2 regions of the Roseibium sp. QJM3NY_11 genome follow, and region 2 is predicted to be linked to the other one. Evidence: predicted binding sites of a transcription regulator. Region 2 holds the regulator's gene; the other holds the start of a gene.
What was found. The regulator LexA, encoded in region 2, represses DNA repair genes until DNA is damaged. The targets are predictions, from matches to a motif close to TGTTCNNNNTGTGTTCNG.

Region 1 (6,849 bases), 620 kb from region 2:
GCGACAACGACGCCCTCGGCCGTCTCTGTCTCGTAGCCCAGGAAATCCGTCGCGCCGTGTTTTTCCTTCAGCGCGAACCAGACGGTCTCCGTCGCCGCACTGCCCGATCCGGACCAGGCAGCACGGGCTTCCGCCTTCTGGCGCTCCATGGCCGTGGTGAACCCGTCAAGGTCGACGGAGATGTCACGCTCACGCAGGGCGTCCTGGGTCAGGTCGAGGGGAAATCCGAATGTATCGTAGAGCTTGAAGGCGGTTTCACCGTCAAGGCGCCCGCCCGCGCTCAGGTCTTCCGTGGCGCTGTCAAGCAGACCAAGACCACGCTCGAGCGTCTTGCGGAACCGGGTTTCCTCCAGTTTCAGCGTCTCGGTAATCAGATCTTCCGCACGGCCGAGCTCCGGGTAGGCCCGCCCCATCTCGCGTACCAGCGTGGGCACCAATCTGTGCATCAGCGGATCCCGCGCGCCCAGAAGGTGGGCATGGCGCATGCCGCGGCGCATGATCCGGCGCAGCACATAGCCCCGGCCTTCGTTCGACGGCAGCACGCCGTCCGCGATCAGGAAGCTGGTGGACCGCAGATGATCGGCGATCACCCGGTGGCTGCCCAGCGCGTCACCTTCCGCATCCACGCCCGTGGCATTTTCGGAAGCCGCGATCAGCGCCCTGAACAGGTCGATGTCGTAGTTGTTGTGCACGCCCTGCAGGATGGTCGCCAGCCGTTCCAGCCCCATGCCCGTGTCGATCGACGGCCGCGGCAGGTCGAGGCGCTCGTCCGGCGTCTGCTCATACTGCATGAACACCAGGTTCCAGATCTCGATGAAGCGGTCGCCGTCTTCCTCCGGTGAGCCCGGAGGGCCGCCCCAGATATGCTCGCCATGATCATAGAAGATTTCGGAACACGGACCGCAGGGACCGGTATCGCCCATGGTCCAGAAATTGTCGGACGTCGGAATGCGGATGATCCGGTCCTCACCGAGGCCGGCGATCTTCTTCCACAGATCGAAGGCCTGATCGTCCTCGGCGTAGACCGTGACAAGCAATTTGTCCTTCGGCAGCCCGAATTCCTTCGTGATCAGGTTCCAGGCCAGCTCGATGGCCCTGTCCTTGAAATAGTCCCCGAAGGAGAAGTTGCCGAGCATTTCGAAAAACGTGTGGTGCCGGGCGGTATACCCGACATTGTCGAGGTCATTGTGCTTGCCGCCGGCGCGCACGCATTTCTGCGACGTGACCGCCCGCGAATAGTCCCGCTTTTCGAGACCCGTGAAGACGTTCTTGAACTGGTTCATGCCCGCGTTGGCGAACATCAGGGTCGGATCGTTGCGTGGTACCAGCGGCCCGGAATCGACCACCTGGTGATCGTTCTTCTTGAAATAGTCCAGGAAGGCGGAGCGGATTTCATTTACGCCGGTCATTCGGATCTCGCATCGGTCCTTAGCCCGTCGTGGCGGGCCGGTTGAAAGTCGGTCACGGTCAGCATCCGCGACAGGATCCGGACCGGAACAGCCTTTTAACTTTGCACTTTTGCCCTGTCCAGCAATTGCGTCGGCCCAACGCCCCTTGGGAGCCGCAAACACCGTTGCAGCCGGCAATCAAGCAAAAGGCCCTCCCCCGGCGCGCGGGAGAAGGCCTCTGGAAGACCGGACAAGCGTCCGGAACCCGACAGCAGAAATTCGGGAGGGTCTAGTCTTCGGATTCTTCGGCCCCGCCCTCGGGATCGATGATGGCGTCCGCGATCAGACCGGCGTTCTGGCGGATGGCCAGTTCGATCTCATCAGCGATTTCCGGATTGTCCTTGAGGAACTGCTTGGAGTTCTCCCGGCCCTGGCCGAGACGCTGGCTGTTATAGGAGAACCAGGCACCCGACTTCTCGACAATATTGCCCTTCACGCCCAGATCGATCAGTTCACCGGTCTTGGAGACGCCTTCGCCATAGATGATGTCGAACTCGACCTGACGGAAAGGCGGCGCCAGCTTGTTCTTGACCACCTTGACACGGGTCTGGTTGCCGATGACCTCGTCCCGGTCCTTGATCGCGCCGATACGGCGGATATCAAGGCGGACGGAGGCGTAGAACTTGAGCGCGTTGCCGCCGGTCGTCGTTTCCGGTGACCCGAACATCACACCGATCTTCATGCGGATCTGGTTGATGAAGATCACCATGCATTTCGACTTGGAGATCGACGCGGTGAGTTTGCGCAGTGCCTGGCTCATCAGGCGCGCCTGCATGCCCGGAAGGCTGTCACCCATCTCGCCCTCGAGTTCGGCCTTGGGCGTCAATGCGGCCACGGAATCGACCACCAGAACGTCGATGGCACCGGACCGCACCAGCGTGTCGACAATCTCGAGAGCCTGCTCGCCGGCATCGGGCTGCGAAATCAGAAGGTCGTCGATATTGACCCCCAGCTTGCGGGCGTAGATCGGATCCAGAGCATGCTCCGCATCGATAAAGGCACAGATGCCACCGACCTTCTGGGCCTCGGCAACCGTATGCAGAGCCAGCGTGGTCTTGCCCGAGGACTCCGGCCCGTAGATCTCGACAATCCGGCCGCGCGGCAGACCGCCGATCCCGAGCCCGATATCAAGGCCGAGGGAACCGGTCGAGACGGATTGTATCTCGACGACCTGTCCCTGGCCCATCTTCATGATGGACCCCTTGCCGAAGGCGCGTTCGATCTGGCTGAGCGCTGCATCAAGCGCTTTTGTCTTATCCATCTGGCTGCTTTCTACGAGACGAAGTGTACTTTGTGACATGGCTTACGCTCCTTATTCCACGATGGACCCGCCGTTTCAATGAGAGCCTTTGTACACTTTTTGTTCTCATTAATCAAGAACCCGGAACTGATTGGCATTAAAACGAAAATGCTCTTTTGTTTCCAGTATGTTCTATTTTGAAACTTAAAAATTGACGTAACGTAAGTTTAAATGGAACAACCGGTGACGAAGGTCGGGAACAGAATCACGTGCCCGTTCTGACCGATGCTTGCCGCTTCGCGGTTTATCTGCTAGCCCGCGCTTTCAACACCTGTCTGCATCCGGCCGGCCCGAGAAGTCCCGGTCCCTGGCCCAGTCCCCGGCCTAGTTCTTGTTTCCATCCCCGGTCCCGGGCCGGCTGTTTCGAAGAGAAGTGCCCTGGCCGTGACGCCCGCTCATACCCGCCCGGTCATCGCGATCGGCGCCCTCCACATCGACACGATCGCCCATGCGCGCGAACCCATCCGCCCGGAAACCTCCACGCCCGCCCGCCTCGCGTCGCAACCCGGCGGTGTCGCCACCAACCTCGCCCGCGCCCTGGCGCGTCTTGACACACCGGTCCGGCTGGTAGGGACCGTTGGCGACGACAGCGCGGCCGATTTGCTCACCAGGCGGCTGACCGGCGAAGGGATCCTTCTGTCCGTGCTGCCGCGCCCCGGCTTTGCCACGGGGCAGTATCTTGCGCTGCATGATCCCTCGGGCGCCCTGGCAGCGGCCTGTGTCGACGACCGGGTGCTGGCCGAAGCCCCGGCGGACCTCTTCGACGACCTCGTCACGGGCCTGGTTTCAACACCGGCCGATGACACGATCTGGTTTGCCGACGCGAATCTGCCCGAAGCGATGCTGGTCCGCCTTGCAGACCGGATCGGGCCGGGCCGCCTGATCGCCAGTGCGGTCTCGGAAGCCAAGTCCGCGCGGCTGAAACCCGTTCTGACGGCTCTCGATTGCCTGATGTTGAACCGCGGTGAAGCCGCCGCCCTCACCGGCCTGCCGCCTGACGCAGCGGCCCAGCACCTTGCCGACGCCCTTGAACAAACCGGCCTGCACAGCTTTGTGATGACCTGCGGCGCGCAAGATGTCCACGTTCTGGAAGCCGGCACGATCCGCACGTTCGCACCGCCGAAGACAGGACCCGAGACCGTGATCATCGATGTCACCGGTGCCGGGGATGCCTTGATCGCCGGCATGATTGCAGCCCGGGCGCGCGGCCACGGTCTGTCAGACGCGGTTCCTTTTGGTCTGGCGGCAGCCGCACTCACCCTGGCAAGCACCGGCGCCCTGGCGGAAACGCTCTCGTGGGACGCCCTGCGCCGCGTTTGACCAGCCGGACAAATACGGTCTTGGCGCCTGAACGCCCCGCGCCTATAAGACCCGCCAGAACCGTTTCTCCCGCTCCTTTTCCCGCTCCGGCCTCGGCCCCGAGCCGGACCAGGACAAAGAAAGGCCGCTTGCCGTGACCAGCCCCGCCCCCTCCGCCGCTCTTGCAGATCTGATCGTCCACAACGACGAGGTGCGCGACGCTCTAGGGGCCGGAAAGCCGGTGGTCGCCCTCGAGTCGACCATCATCACCCATGGCATGCCGTTTCCCAGGAACGTGGAAACAGCCCGGCAGGTTGAGGCTGACATTCGCTCCGAGGGCGCCGTTCCGGCGACCATCGCGCTGATGGACGGCAAGATCATGGTCGGCCTGTCCGATCCCGACCTCGACCGCCTCGCCAACGCGGACAGCGTCATGAAGTGTTCCCGTGCGGACCTGACATTCGCGCTGGCGACCGGCTGCCATGGCGCGACAACCGTCTCGGCAACCATGATGGCGGCCCATGCAGCGGGCGTGAAGGTCTTCGCCACCGGCGGCATCGGCGGCGTGCACAGGGGCGCGGAACAGAGCTTCGACATTTCCGCCGACCTCGACGAACTCGGGCGCACACCGGTCTGCGTCGTCTCTGCCGGCGCCAAGGCGCTGCTCGACATTCCAAAGACCCTGGAAGTTCTGGAAACGAAGGGCGTGCCCGTTGTTGCCTTCGGCACGGACGAACTGCCCGCCTTCTGGTCGCGGCAAAGCGGCCTTGATGCGCCATACACGATGAACACGGCTGCCGAAATCGGTGCGTTGTTGAAGATGCGCGCCAATTTCCCGGACCATGGCGGCGTATTGATCGCCAATCCGGTTCCGGAAGCCGTTGAAATTGCCCGCGCGGAAATGACGGGGTTCATCGAAACCGCTCTCCAAAGGGCGACTGCGGACGGCATCAGGGGCAAGGATGTCACGCCATACGTGCTTGGCGCCATATTCGACCTGACCGGCGGTCGCAGCCTTGAGACCAACATCGCCCTGGTGCGCAACAACGCCCGGCTCGCCGCCCGTATTGCGGCGGAGCTGGTCTGACGTTTCCGGGATATCCAGACGGGTGATGCCCCCAGGTCACTGGCTTTTCTCAAAATATGCGCGCCGGAACGAAATGCCCTTGTTGCAATCGGCGCCTAAGCATGAACGGTTCGCGCAAGGCAACAGCCACTCGGGACCACCATGTGCGCTCGTAACCCGTTGACAGAGCGGCGTAAGCCTGCCCTAACATGCACACATGTGAAGAAAACCGGACGCAGCGGCATGCCCCATCAAACGCCGCCGTCCCTTGAGGAGGTCAGACATGACAGACGCTGCAGCACCTGAAACCCCGGGAAACACGGTCGTTCCGGCCGGCGGTTTTTCCCCGCTCCAGTATCTTGACCGCGCCCTGTCGACTTTGCGCGATATCGGCATCTCTCCCGAAAGCGAAACGGATGCGCCGATCAATGCGCTTCTGGAACAGATTTCGGACCTGTCTCCCGACAAAGTGCTGGTCATCACGCGGACCCTGTCCCAAACCTCCAATTTCAACGAAGTCGTGCGCTCCCAGGTCCAGCAGATGGATATCGGCGAGCGGTATGAGGAAATCACGGAAGCGTTCAACTCGATCCGGGACGACGCCAAGGCGCTGGTCGACCAACTGGCGGACGGCAAGATTTCCTTCATGGAAAACATGTCCAACACGTGGCGCGACATGCGCCGCGGCACCATTTCCGACCGGTTCGACGACATCCGCAGCACCAACAAGGAAGTTGCCAGGGCGACCAAGGACCAGATCGAGCGCGAGCAGACCATCCTGGAAGCCTACCGGGATTTTCGCGGCGCGCTGAAGCAGGCCGAAGTGACCGCACTTGAAGTCCTCAACATGGCAACCGAAAAACTGGCCGCGACAAAAGCGGCGCTCGAGGCCGCGTCCGCGGAAGTGGAAGCCTATGCCGGAGACGATCCGGCCAGCAAGGCCCGTCTGGAACTGGCACGCGACGAGCGCCTGCGCGAGATGCAGGACGAGGAAAAACGCTACCAGATCGCCAAGGATCTCTCCGACAACCTGACCATCGGCTACAACACATCGGAAGTGATCATGGCGCGGCTGATGCAGACCACCAATGCCAAGGAACGGGTCTATGCCCAGTCGGTCAGCTTCTTCTCCACCAACGAATCCGTGCTGACTGCGCTGAACGCCTCCTTCACCGGCCTGCAGGGTCTGCACGAAAGCACCGAAACGTTGAACGCCATGAAGGAAGGCATCAACAAGAGCCTCGAGACCCTGGCGGATATCGGCGATGCCGTCCAGAAGGAAGCCCTCAAGGCCGGTTACGGCCCGACGGTTGCCGCCGCTTCGGTCAAGAAGCTGGTCGATTCCGTCGTGAACTTCCAGGTCCAGTCCCGTGAGATCATCAACGAGATGCGCGACATGTCGACGAAGAACTCCGAAGAAATCCGCAACGCGGTGGAAGACGGCAAGCGGCGGCTGGCCAAGCTGACCGCAGAGGGCCAGGCCCTCTAGGCCAGCCGCCCTTCAAGACAGCCAAGGACCGACGGACCGGGCGAACGCCCGATCCGCCCCGCTGGAGAAGAACCCTGTTCATGGCACTCAAATCAGACGCCCCGCTCGATGACCTGATGATGGCGATGGACGTTGTCGACACCCTGCGGCACGAAGCGGGTCAGGTCACCCGGGAACTGAAGACCGACGAGCGCGATGCCGCCATGATCGAGCGGCTCCGCCAGGTCTACGCCTCCCAGGGGATCGC
Region 2 (9,896 bases):
GGCTTCCTGCGTCGAACGTGCCCGGTCCGTGTCCTCGATACGCAGCAGCATCCGGCCGCCGGCATGTTTGGCGAACAACCAGTTGAACAGGGCGGTACGAGCACCGCCGATATGCAGGAAACCGGTCGGGGACGGGGCGAAACGCGTGACAATATCTTGGGCCATGGTGCTTTATGAAGGTCTCTGTCAGAATGTCGGTGCAGGGCGCGCCTGCTTGGTGGCGCGGTCTTAGCACAGGCTTTGACGCGGCAAAACAGAAAGTCGGCTGTTTCTTGAGCCCGGCAGAAGGAGGAGCGGTGGCGTCCGGTGGCCTTCCGGACAATGGCTGGAACAGCAGCGTCGAGGCGGCGCCCCCCGACTTGCGCAAACCGGTAATACTCCGGCCGAAAGCCAAACCTGCCGGCTCCACCGCTTCCGCCGGCGACGAGATCAGCCGCCACGGGCCAGGCCGGAGCTCTGCCGCCCGGCGGGCCGGTCCGGATCGTTTCCGCGACGAGCAAGGGCTCTTGTGGAACGCCTTTGCATTCGCGTCCGGCATCGCCATTTATGCGCTGCTTCCGGAGGAACCGTCACCAATCGTTCTGGCAGCGGCCCTGGGAGGTGCCGGACTTGCTGCCCTTTACGTCGCAGCCCGGCGGTCCGCACCGGGGTGGCGTGTGCTTTTGCTGCTGGCTTTTTTCTGCGGAGTGACAACAGGTTCGCTTCGGACGGCGGCCGTCGATGCCCCCCGGATATCCGAACCGATGAATGTTTCCCTGACCGGCCAGGTCCTGGAACGCCGCGCCGGTTCCTCGGGAGCGCGCCTTGTGATCGCAGTCGCAACGGTCAACGAGCGCCCGTCCAGCGGCCTTGATTTTCCCGAAAAGGTCCGGGTGCGGGTGCCGTCGGCAAGCGCAGGCAGGGTCGGGGAAACCATCCGCGTGCGGGCGCGCCTGTTTCCGCCCATGGGGCCGGTCTATCCCGGCGGATACGACTTTTCCTTCCGCGCTTATTTCACCGGTATCGGAGCAACCGGCTTCAGCTACGGTCCTGCAAGCGTGACCGGCACGGACCCCGGATCGGTCCGGATGGCGGCATCGGCGCGCGTCGCGCAACTGCGCGAGGGGCTGGCCGGGCGCATACGCTCGCTGTTGTCAGACAGGCCCGAAACCGCGCTGATCGTCGCGCTGCTTGTGGGAGACCGCTCCGGCATCACCGAGGAGCAGGAAGCGGTTTTGCGCGCCGCAGGGCTGGCGCATATCCTGGCAATTTCCGGATTGCACATGGCTCTGTTTGCCGGTGGCGCCTATGGCGCCGTTCTGCTGTTGCTGGCGAGCATCCCGGCACTGACCCTTCGCTGGCCGATCCACAAGTGGGCGGCTCTCGCCGCGCTGGCCGCCGCTGTGGTCTATCTGGTGCTCTCGGGTGCGGCCGTGGCGACGCAGCGGTCGTTCCTGATGATTGCGATTGTCTTCCTGGGTATCCTGGTCGGCCGGCGCGGCGTTACTCTGCGCAGTGTCGCGATCGCGGGTCTGGTGTTGCTGCTGATTGCGCCCGAGCGCCTGTTTTTTCCCGGATTTCAGATGTCCTTTGCCGCAGTGATCTGCCTGGTCGCGGTGTATGATCTCTGGCGCCGGCGCGACCGGGAACTAACGGCCCGGGCCGCACGACCGGAAGGCCTGAAGCTGCTGATGTCGCATCTGGCAAAATGGAGCGCGGGGCTGTTCATCACCGCGCTTGTGGCCGGTCTGGCGACCGGGATCGTCGGCGCGCATCATTTTGGACGGGTCGCCCCTTACGGGCTGATCGGCAACATGCTGGGAATGCCGGTGTTCTCGCTTCTGGTCATGCCCATGGGGGTGCTTGCCCTCGTGCTGATGCCATTCGGTCTGGCGGGACTGCCTCTGGCCGTCATGTCGTTCGGCGTATCCGTACTCCTGAAGATTGCCGAATTCACCGCCGGGCTCGATGCGGGCGACGGGGTAACAGGCAGGCTGGACGGCGCGGCGGCGCTGCTGTTGCTGTGCGCCCTGTTCACCGGGCTGCTGCTGCCCGGGCGCACACGTCTGTGCGCGGCGCTGCCGCTGGCGGCCGGAATCCTCATCGCCGTCGGCTCGCGTCCGCCGGACATTCAGATCGCCGCCTCCGGCGGTCGTGTCGCGGCGCGTGATGACGGCGGTCTGCTGCGGTTTTCCGGTCGAAAGTCCGCCTTCCTGACGGAACTCTGGTTCCAGTACGAAGGGGTTCCTCCGGACGCGATTGGATCGCGCAAGATGAATTCGGAGCAAAGGCACTGCGACCCGCTCGGATGTGTTGTGCACGCTTATTCGGTTGCCGGTGAGCGCGCCGGGACAAAGGAAAGGTCTGTTGCCATCGCCTTGCCGAAATCCCTGGAGGCTTCGGATGACGATTGCCGGTATGCGGATATTATCGTGAGCGATCAGATCGTGCGGGAAGACTGCCGTGCGCGACTGGTTGTTGGCCCGGAAATCAGAACCTCCAGGGGCGCTGTTTCCATCTGGCTGTCAGCGGAGGAACCACGCGCGAGCATCTCCGGTCAGCAAGGAAAAGAAAAAGACAAAGAAAATGGAAAAGCAGAGGCACCAACGCCACCGCTTCCGATCGATCAAAACCGAAACGGCCGGGCTCCCGTGATCAGCAGAGTGATCTACGCAATTCCGGATCCGCCGAGACCATGGCACAGGCAGGGAACGGTGACGCGCGCATATCTGCGCCGCGCCGCGCGTGCCGATACGGAATGACCGGCGGCATTGCCGGGGCGTTATCTGGCGTTGCCGCTCAATATTGGCGGAAAAGAGCGACCAGCCGTCCCTGAACGCGGACCCGGCCAGGGCCGAAGATACGCGTTTCATAGGCCGGGTTGGCAGCCTCCAGCGCAATGGAGGCTCCCTTCTTGCGCAGCCGCTTCAGCGTTGCCTCCTCGTCATCCACCAGCGCGACGACGATATCTCCGCTGTCCGCATTGTCCGTCCGGCGGATCAGCACGGTGTCGCCGTCGAGGATGCCGGCCTCGATCATGGAATCGCCCCGCACTTCAAGAGCATAGTGTTCCCCCTTGCCGAGCAATTCCTGCGGCACGGTGATCGAATGACTGTGGGTCTGGATGGCCTCGATGGGAACACCGGCGGCAATGCGGCCCATGACCGGGATTTCCGTACCGGCGGACACCGGTTCTTCCACCTGTTTGGTGAATTCCGGTTTGCCAAGCGAGCCTTCGATCACTTCGGGAGAGAAACTGCCGCGTGCGCGCGGCGCGCCCAGACCCGGGGCGATCGAGTCGGGCAGGCGGACCACTTCCATGGCCCGGGCCCTGTTCGGCAGGCGCCGGATGAAGCCACGTTCCTCCAGGGCGGTAATAAGGCGGTGAATGCCGGATTTGGACCTGAGATCCAGCGCGTCCTTCATTTCGTCGAAAGACGGCGGAACACCGGTTTCCTTCAGTCTTTCGTGAATGAACATGAGCAGTTCATACTGCTTGCGCGTCAACATGTCGGTATCCCCTGGCCGCGAAATAGGCTGGTACAAATCAAGAACATGGTACCTGTTCCCATTGTGTTCTGCAAGGGTAAATGTTCTCTTACTGTTCCTGATCAACCTGCGCGCCGGTCGTGGCGGCACGTTCGCCCGCCCTAGGGGTCACTCCGGCACTGCGGTGCCCCTGATCAGGAGCTCGCAGGTAACAAGTGTCGGTGCGGTTCCGGGGCGCACGGTGCCCTGGTGAAGGGCTCCCTCCAGATCGACGCCACGTATGGGAAGCCTGAGCGGCGTGTCGCCGGTTTTTCCCGCGCCGGACCGCACAAGGATTTCCGATATCAGGCCGGTCATCGGGGATGTTTCCCGGAACGCCGCGCCGGCGAGACTACCGAGGCCGAAAACCTCAAAGTCCGGTTCCGCCAGAGCCGCGGCGAGTGCTGTCACACTGTCATGCAGGTCAGCGAACGGCGCGAGGGTGGCGATCAGGGCATTGTGAGGCCTGGTCGAGGCCCGCGGTTCGTCCGGTCTGACCCGAAACAGGGTGAATTCGGTCTCCGGATCCTCCGCGGCTTCGAATTTGGCGCCCTTTATGCCGTAGCCCGTGATCCGCGCGGCCTCGGCCGTTGCCAGCGTTTGCGGCAGCAAGTGGCCGAGATGGCCGGTGCCGCCTTCGTGCCAGCATGCGTGGATATGGGCAAACCATTGGCCGTCCTTCCAGCCGAGGATGGCCACGGCTTCGTCCAGAACGGCGCCGCCGGAGGTTCTCGTGTCGCTGTACCAGGCGGCGTGACGGTCGTCGATGGCCCGGTCCGGCATGACATAATCGAAAGGCGCCAGCGCCAGTCCACCGAGGTCGAGCACCGCGGAGCCGCACCCCTTCTGGTCGGCGAAGCTGCCCAGCGCGTCGATCAGGGGCGCGCCGCCGTCAAGCTCAAGCGAGACCGGGTCCGCGCGGCAGGTCATGCCGGGGCTGCGGTCCGTGGCTGCGGGTCCGGGATGCCGGATGTCCGCGAGGCTGTCCGGGGCAGGCCGTCTCACAGCAGACCCTTCTCGTCCAGATGGTCGCGCACCAGTTTCTTCGTGACCTTGCCATAGGCGCTGGTCGGCATCTGCGCGATGAAGAGATAGCGGGCGGGCAGTTTGTATCGGGCGACACGGTCCTGCAGGAACGCAGTGAGGTGCTGGGGATCCGGAGAGGCGCCATCCGCCGTCACGCATACCGCCAGGCCGACTTCGCCCCATTGCGGGTCTGGAATACCGAGTATGGCCACTTCCGAAATCGCCGGATGGGCGAGCAGGACCTCTTCCACTTCCTTGGGGTAGACGTTGGAACCGCCGGAAATATACATGTCCGACGCCCGGCCGGTCAGATACAGAAACCGCTGCGCGTCCATGTGGCCGATATCGCCCGTGCGGAACCAGCCGTTGCGGAAGGAGGCTGCATTGGCGGCGGCGTCGTCCAGATAACCGGCACAGACAGCCGCGCCGATGACGCAGACCTCCCCGGTCCGGTGTGGCGGCAGGATGGTGCCGGTCTCGTCCTGGATGGAAATCTCGATCCCGGTCCTTTCGGTGCCACAGGTGCCTGTACGCGCCTGCGGGCCGTCTTCCAGACAATGGTCCTGGGGGCGCAGCACCGTGATATTGCCGGTCACTTCGCCAAGACCGTAGTATTGCACCAGAACCTTGCCGAGTTTCTCAAGCGCCTTTTTCTGATCCTCGCGGTACATCGGCGCACCGGCATAGATGACGTAGCGCAGACTGGAATGGTCGAACCGGCCCACCGCCGGGTCCTCGACCAGCCGCTTGACGATGGTCGGGACGGTGAAGAGATTGCTGACCCGGTGTTTCTCGATCAGTTCAAAGGCAACAGCCGGGGAAAAGCCGCCTGCGGGCATCAGCACATGGGCCGCGCCGGTGGGAAGCTGCGCGATCTGGTGCAGACCGGCCCCATGGGACAGGGGAGCGATCACCAGGGAGGCGTCCTCTTCGGTGGTGCCCGGCAACAGGTCGGCCATGTAGTTGACGCAGACAAAGCCGATCTGGCCGTGGCTGAGCACCACGGCCTTGGGCCGTCCGGTCGAGCCCGAGGTGAAAAACAGCCAGCAGGGCGTGGTATAGTCGACAGCGGCGTTCGCGACCGTGCTTCCCGTATGACTGGCGACGAGATCCTCGTAGTCCTGGCCGAAATCGCTCGCACCGATACTGATGCAGCCCGCAAGGTCCGGACAGGCGGTTCCGACTGCGGCTGCCTGCGCGCCAAAGTCGGCGTCGCACAGAAAGACCTTGGCCCGGGCCTTCTCCGCGGCATAGGCGGTTTCGCCGGGAGCCTGCCGGAAATTGCAGGGCACCCAGAGCGCACCGAGCCGGAAGGCGGCGAGCATGATCTCGGTCATCTGATTCGAGTTGCGGGCCTGCACCAGCAGGCTGTCCCCTTTGGACACGCCGAACTCGGTTGCAAGGGCATGCGCGAGTGCGCTGACACGCGTATCGAGGTCCGCCCAGCTCCAGCTGTGCTGATCCTGTATGATGGCCGGTCTGTCGGGCCAGCGGGCCGCATTTTTCGACAGGAATTGCGCCAGGTTGACCACCCGGTTGGAACAGCGCGCCACCATCCGCGTTTATCTCCCGCGTTTGTTTGTTCGTTTGTTGTTGGAGAAACGTTAGGTCGGCGAGGGACGGTTTGACAAGCTGTGTCGCAAGAGCCGGATCATTTCGCTTTCGCTCCAAATCGTGCAGGATGCGCGCCCACGGGTCGAGGGACTTTGCCGAGGTTGATGAATGACTGAAACGATGATCACGGACTGGGACGACGCTTACGCGAATGCAGCGCACATACCCGGTGCGGAAGCGTATATCGAGCGCTGGGCGGAAGATGCCGCCGAATTCCGAAAGTCCTGGATGGAGAAGGATCTCGACATCGTTTACGGGGAGGGCGCCCGTCAGCGATTCGACATGTTCCGTCCCGAGCGGGCTTCGAAAGGCCTCGTCGTCTTCGTCCATGGCGGCTACTGGTTGCGCTTCGACAAGACATTCTGGTCGCATTTTTCCGGTGGAGCGCTCGCCGGAGGCTGGACCACCTGCATGCCGTCCTACGATCTGGCCCCGGCCGTTGGCATTGCCGATATCACCCGTGAAATTGCCGCTGCGATTACGGCAGCCGCCCGACGGGTCGGCGGCCCCATCCGGTTGACGGGGCATTCGGCCGGGGGGCATCTCGTGACGCGCATGATCTGTGAGGACAGCCCCTTGCCGACGGATGTTCTTGAGCGGATCGAGCGGGTGGTATCGATCAGTGGCCTGCATGATTTGCGCCCGCTTCGAAACACCGCAATGAACGCGTCGTTCCGGTTGAGCGAGGAGGAGGCCATGGCCGAGAGCCCGGCCTTGCAGAAACCCGCCACCGACTGTCCCGTGATTGCCTGGGTCGGCGGTGCCGAACGCCCCGAATTTCTGCGGCAGGCCCGTCTGCTGGCGGATGCCTGGCCGACCGCAAGCTATCGTGAGGACCCGGAGCGGCATCATTTTGATGTCATCGACGGGCTGAAGAATTCCGAGAGCACGCTGACAAGCACATTGCTGGCTTCATGAGGCTGAACCATACAGGAGACGACCATGCGTACGGAAAGTGACAGTCTCGGGGAGATCGAGGTTCCCGAGGACAAGTACTGGGGTGCCCAAACGCAGCGGTCCCTGGAGTATTTTTCGATCGGCAACGATCTGATCCCGATGGAGCTCATTCATGCTTACGGGATACTGAAGAAAGCCGCCGCTCTGACAAATCGCGATCTGGGCCTGTTGCAGGAGGATCTGACGGATCTGATCGTGCGGGCAGCGGAAGAGGTGGCGGACGGCCAACTGGATGCGCATTTCCCGCTGCATGTGTGGATGACCGGGAGCGGGACCCAATCCAACATGAACGTCAACGAAGTCATCTCCAACCGGGCCATTGCCCTGGCGGGTGGCGTGTTGGGGACCAAGGATCCGGTCCATCCGAACGATCACGTCAACATGAGCCAGTCGTCGAACGACTCGTTTCCCGCTGCCATGCACATGGCCGCGGCCATTCAGACGACCCACAGGCTGCTGCCGGGGGTGGAAACCCTTCATGAAAGCCTCAAGGCCAAGTCGGATGAATGGGCGGATATCATAAAGATCGGCCGGACCCACATGCAGGATGCGACCCCGCTGACGCTGGGACAGGAATTTTCCGGTTATGCGGAGCTTCTGCATCAGGACATGAACCGGATCAAACATGCGCTGAACGATGTTTACGGGCTCGCGCTGGGCGGGACCGCGGTGGGAACCGGGATCAACGCCCATCCGGATTTCGCCCGCAAATCAGCCGCCTGGATCGCGGAACTGACCGGACTTCCCTTTGTCAGTGCTGCGAACAAGTTCGCCGTGCAGGGAAGTCACGACGCGCTCGTGATGCTCAGCGGGGCCCTGCGCACACTGGCCGTGTCCCTGTTCAAGATCGCCAATGACATCCGACTGCTCTCCTGCGGGCCGCGTTGCGGGTTCTACGAACTCAAGATCCCGTCCAACGAGCCCGGCTCATCGATCATGCCCGGCAAGGTCAATCCGACCCAGTGCGAGGCCCTGGCGATGATCGCGGCCCAGGTGATGGCCAATGACGTTGCCGTCGGGATCGGCGGGGCGAGTGGCTATCTGGAGATGAATGTCTACAAACCGCTCATGATCAACGCGATCCTGCAGTCGGTGCTGATCATGGGAGACGGATGCGGCAACTTCGCCAGGTTCCTAGTCGACGGCATGGAGCCGAACAGAAAAAGGATCCAGGAGTACCTCGATCAGTCCCTGATGCTGGTCACCGCGCTCAGCCCGCTGATCGGGTACGACAAGGCCAGCCACGCAGCCCATCATGCTTTCGAAAGGGACCTGACCCTGAAACAGGCCTGCCTGGAGCTGGGGTATGTCGATGAAGCCGAATTCGACCGGGTGGTGGATCCGTCGAAAATGATCCACCCGTCCCTTTGAGCCCGTCCCTCTGAGAATGGATCTGCTGCTGTTTCATCCGGCTGATATCGTGCGGGCGGCAGCGAGCCGCCCGCTGGTCAATTTCAAAGCAAACCGCGCTGGGCAAGGTTGCGCATCAACTGCCGGATGCCGAAGGTCCATTCCGGGCATTCGGTTGAAAGCTGCACCGTGTTTGTGAGCTGTCCCAGGCCGGCGGATGTGATCGTGACGGTATCGCCGAGTTTGTGAGTGAAACCTTCTCCGGCGACGTCCCTGTCCTGTGTCGGGGCGAACAGGGTTCCCAGGAACAGCATGAGACCGTCCGGATACTGGTGGTGGCGTCCGATTGTCTGCTGAACCAGATCTGCCGGATCCCGGCTGATTTCCTTCATGGACGACTGCCCGTTGAGGACAAATCCGTCCTGTCCCTCCACGGTCAGGTCCAGTTCCGCGCTGCGGACGTCATCGAGCGTGTAGGACGCGTCGAACAGCCGGATCATCGGACCGATCGAGCAGGACGCATTGTTGTCCTTGGCCTTCGACAGGAGCAGGGCCGAGCGCCCTTCGATGTCGCGCAGATTGACGTTGTTGCCCAGTGTTGCCCCGACAATCGATCCGGTCGACGAGACCGTCAGGACGACCTCCGGCTCCGGATTGTTCCAGTTGGAAATCGGATGAAGACCGACCTGCGCGCCATGGCCGACAGACGAGAGCACCTGCGCCTTGGAGAACACTTCGGCGTCCGGACCGATGCCTACCTCGAGATAGGGGCTCCAGAGGCCCTCGGCGATTAGGGTCTGCTTGACCCGCGCCGCGTCTTCGGACCCCGCCTTGATATTCCGCAGACTGTCGCCGATGGCCTGGCCGACACGTACGCGGATCGCTTCGGCTTTTTGCGCGTCTCCTGCGGCGAGTTCCTCGATCACCCGTTCCACCATGGACCCGGCGAAGGTGACGCCGCAGGCCTTGACGGCCTGAAGGTCGCAAGGCGCGAGGAAATGGACTTCCCCGGGATCTCCGGCGGGAGAGGCAGATATCGATTCAAGTGTGCCGACGGACTGTCCGTCGGCGGCCCGGACAAAACCTGCGGGATCTTCCATTTCGCAGATGTCCCGAACGGTCGGGGCCGCCTTTGACGTGATGTCGACAACATGGCCGTTCCGAATGGTCACAACGGCCGGTCCCATGACGTCCGGACGCCAGACGCGACCGAGAAACGTTCCGGTTTCAAGTTCCAAAGCGGAATAAAAGCCCATCTCGGGTCCTGTTTCGGTTGCGGTTGTGCGCGCTGTTGCTCGCGCAGAACACTTCGTTCAGAAAAAGACGCAAGGCTGCGTACCCTGCGGTTCGCGGACCCATGCTGACCCGTTTTCCGAAATCCGCAAGCCCTTGCTTGGGTGAACCGGTTCCTGATCGTGCTAAAACGTCAATGGCCGGGACGG

Region 1: the regulator LexA is predicted to act here: its motif matches at 2,799-2,816, upstream of recA (recombinase RecA).

What each region holds. Positions count from the first base shown of each region.
Region 1 covers NZ_CM149660.1:2,401,051-2,407,899, reverse strand. Annotated here, with positions in the region: gene alaS (alanine--tRNA ligase) at 1-1,409, opposite strand, end outside; gene recA (recombinase RecA) at 1,678-2,748, opposite strand; gene AC0VX3_RS11030 (PfkB family carbohydrate kinase) at 3,133-4,068, shown strand; gene AC0VX3_RS11025 (pseudouridine-5'-phosphate glycosidase) at 4,202-5,134, shown strand; gene AC0VX3_RS11020 (cell surface protein) at 5,397-6,602, shown strand; gene AC0VX3_RS11015 (DUF6384 family protein) at 6,683-6,849, shown strand, end outside.
Region 2 covers NZ_CM149660.1:3,018,833-3,028,728, forward strand. Annotated here, with positions in the region: gene gltX (glutamate--tRNA ligase) at 1-165, opposite strand, end outside; gene AC0VX3_RS13975 (ComEC/Rec2 family competence protein) at 297-2,741, shown strand; gene lexA (transcriptional repressor LexA) at 2,779-3,489, opposite strand; gene AC0VX3_RS13985 (PPC domain-containing DNA-binding protein) at 3,637-4,512, opposite strand; gene AC0VX3_RS13990 (acyl-CoA synthetase) at 4,509-6,089, opposite strand; gene AC0VX3_RS13995 (alpha/beta hydrolase) at 6,256-7,065, shown strand; gene fumC (class II fumarate hydratase) at 7,090-8,475, shown strand; gene AC0VX3_RS14005 (fumarylacetoacetate hydrolase family protein) at 8,559-9,710, opposite strand.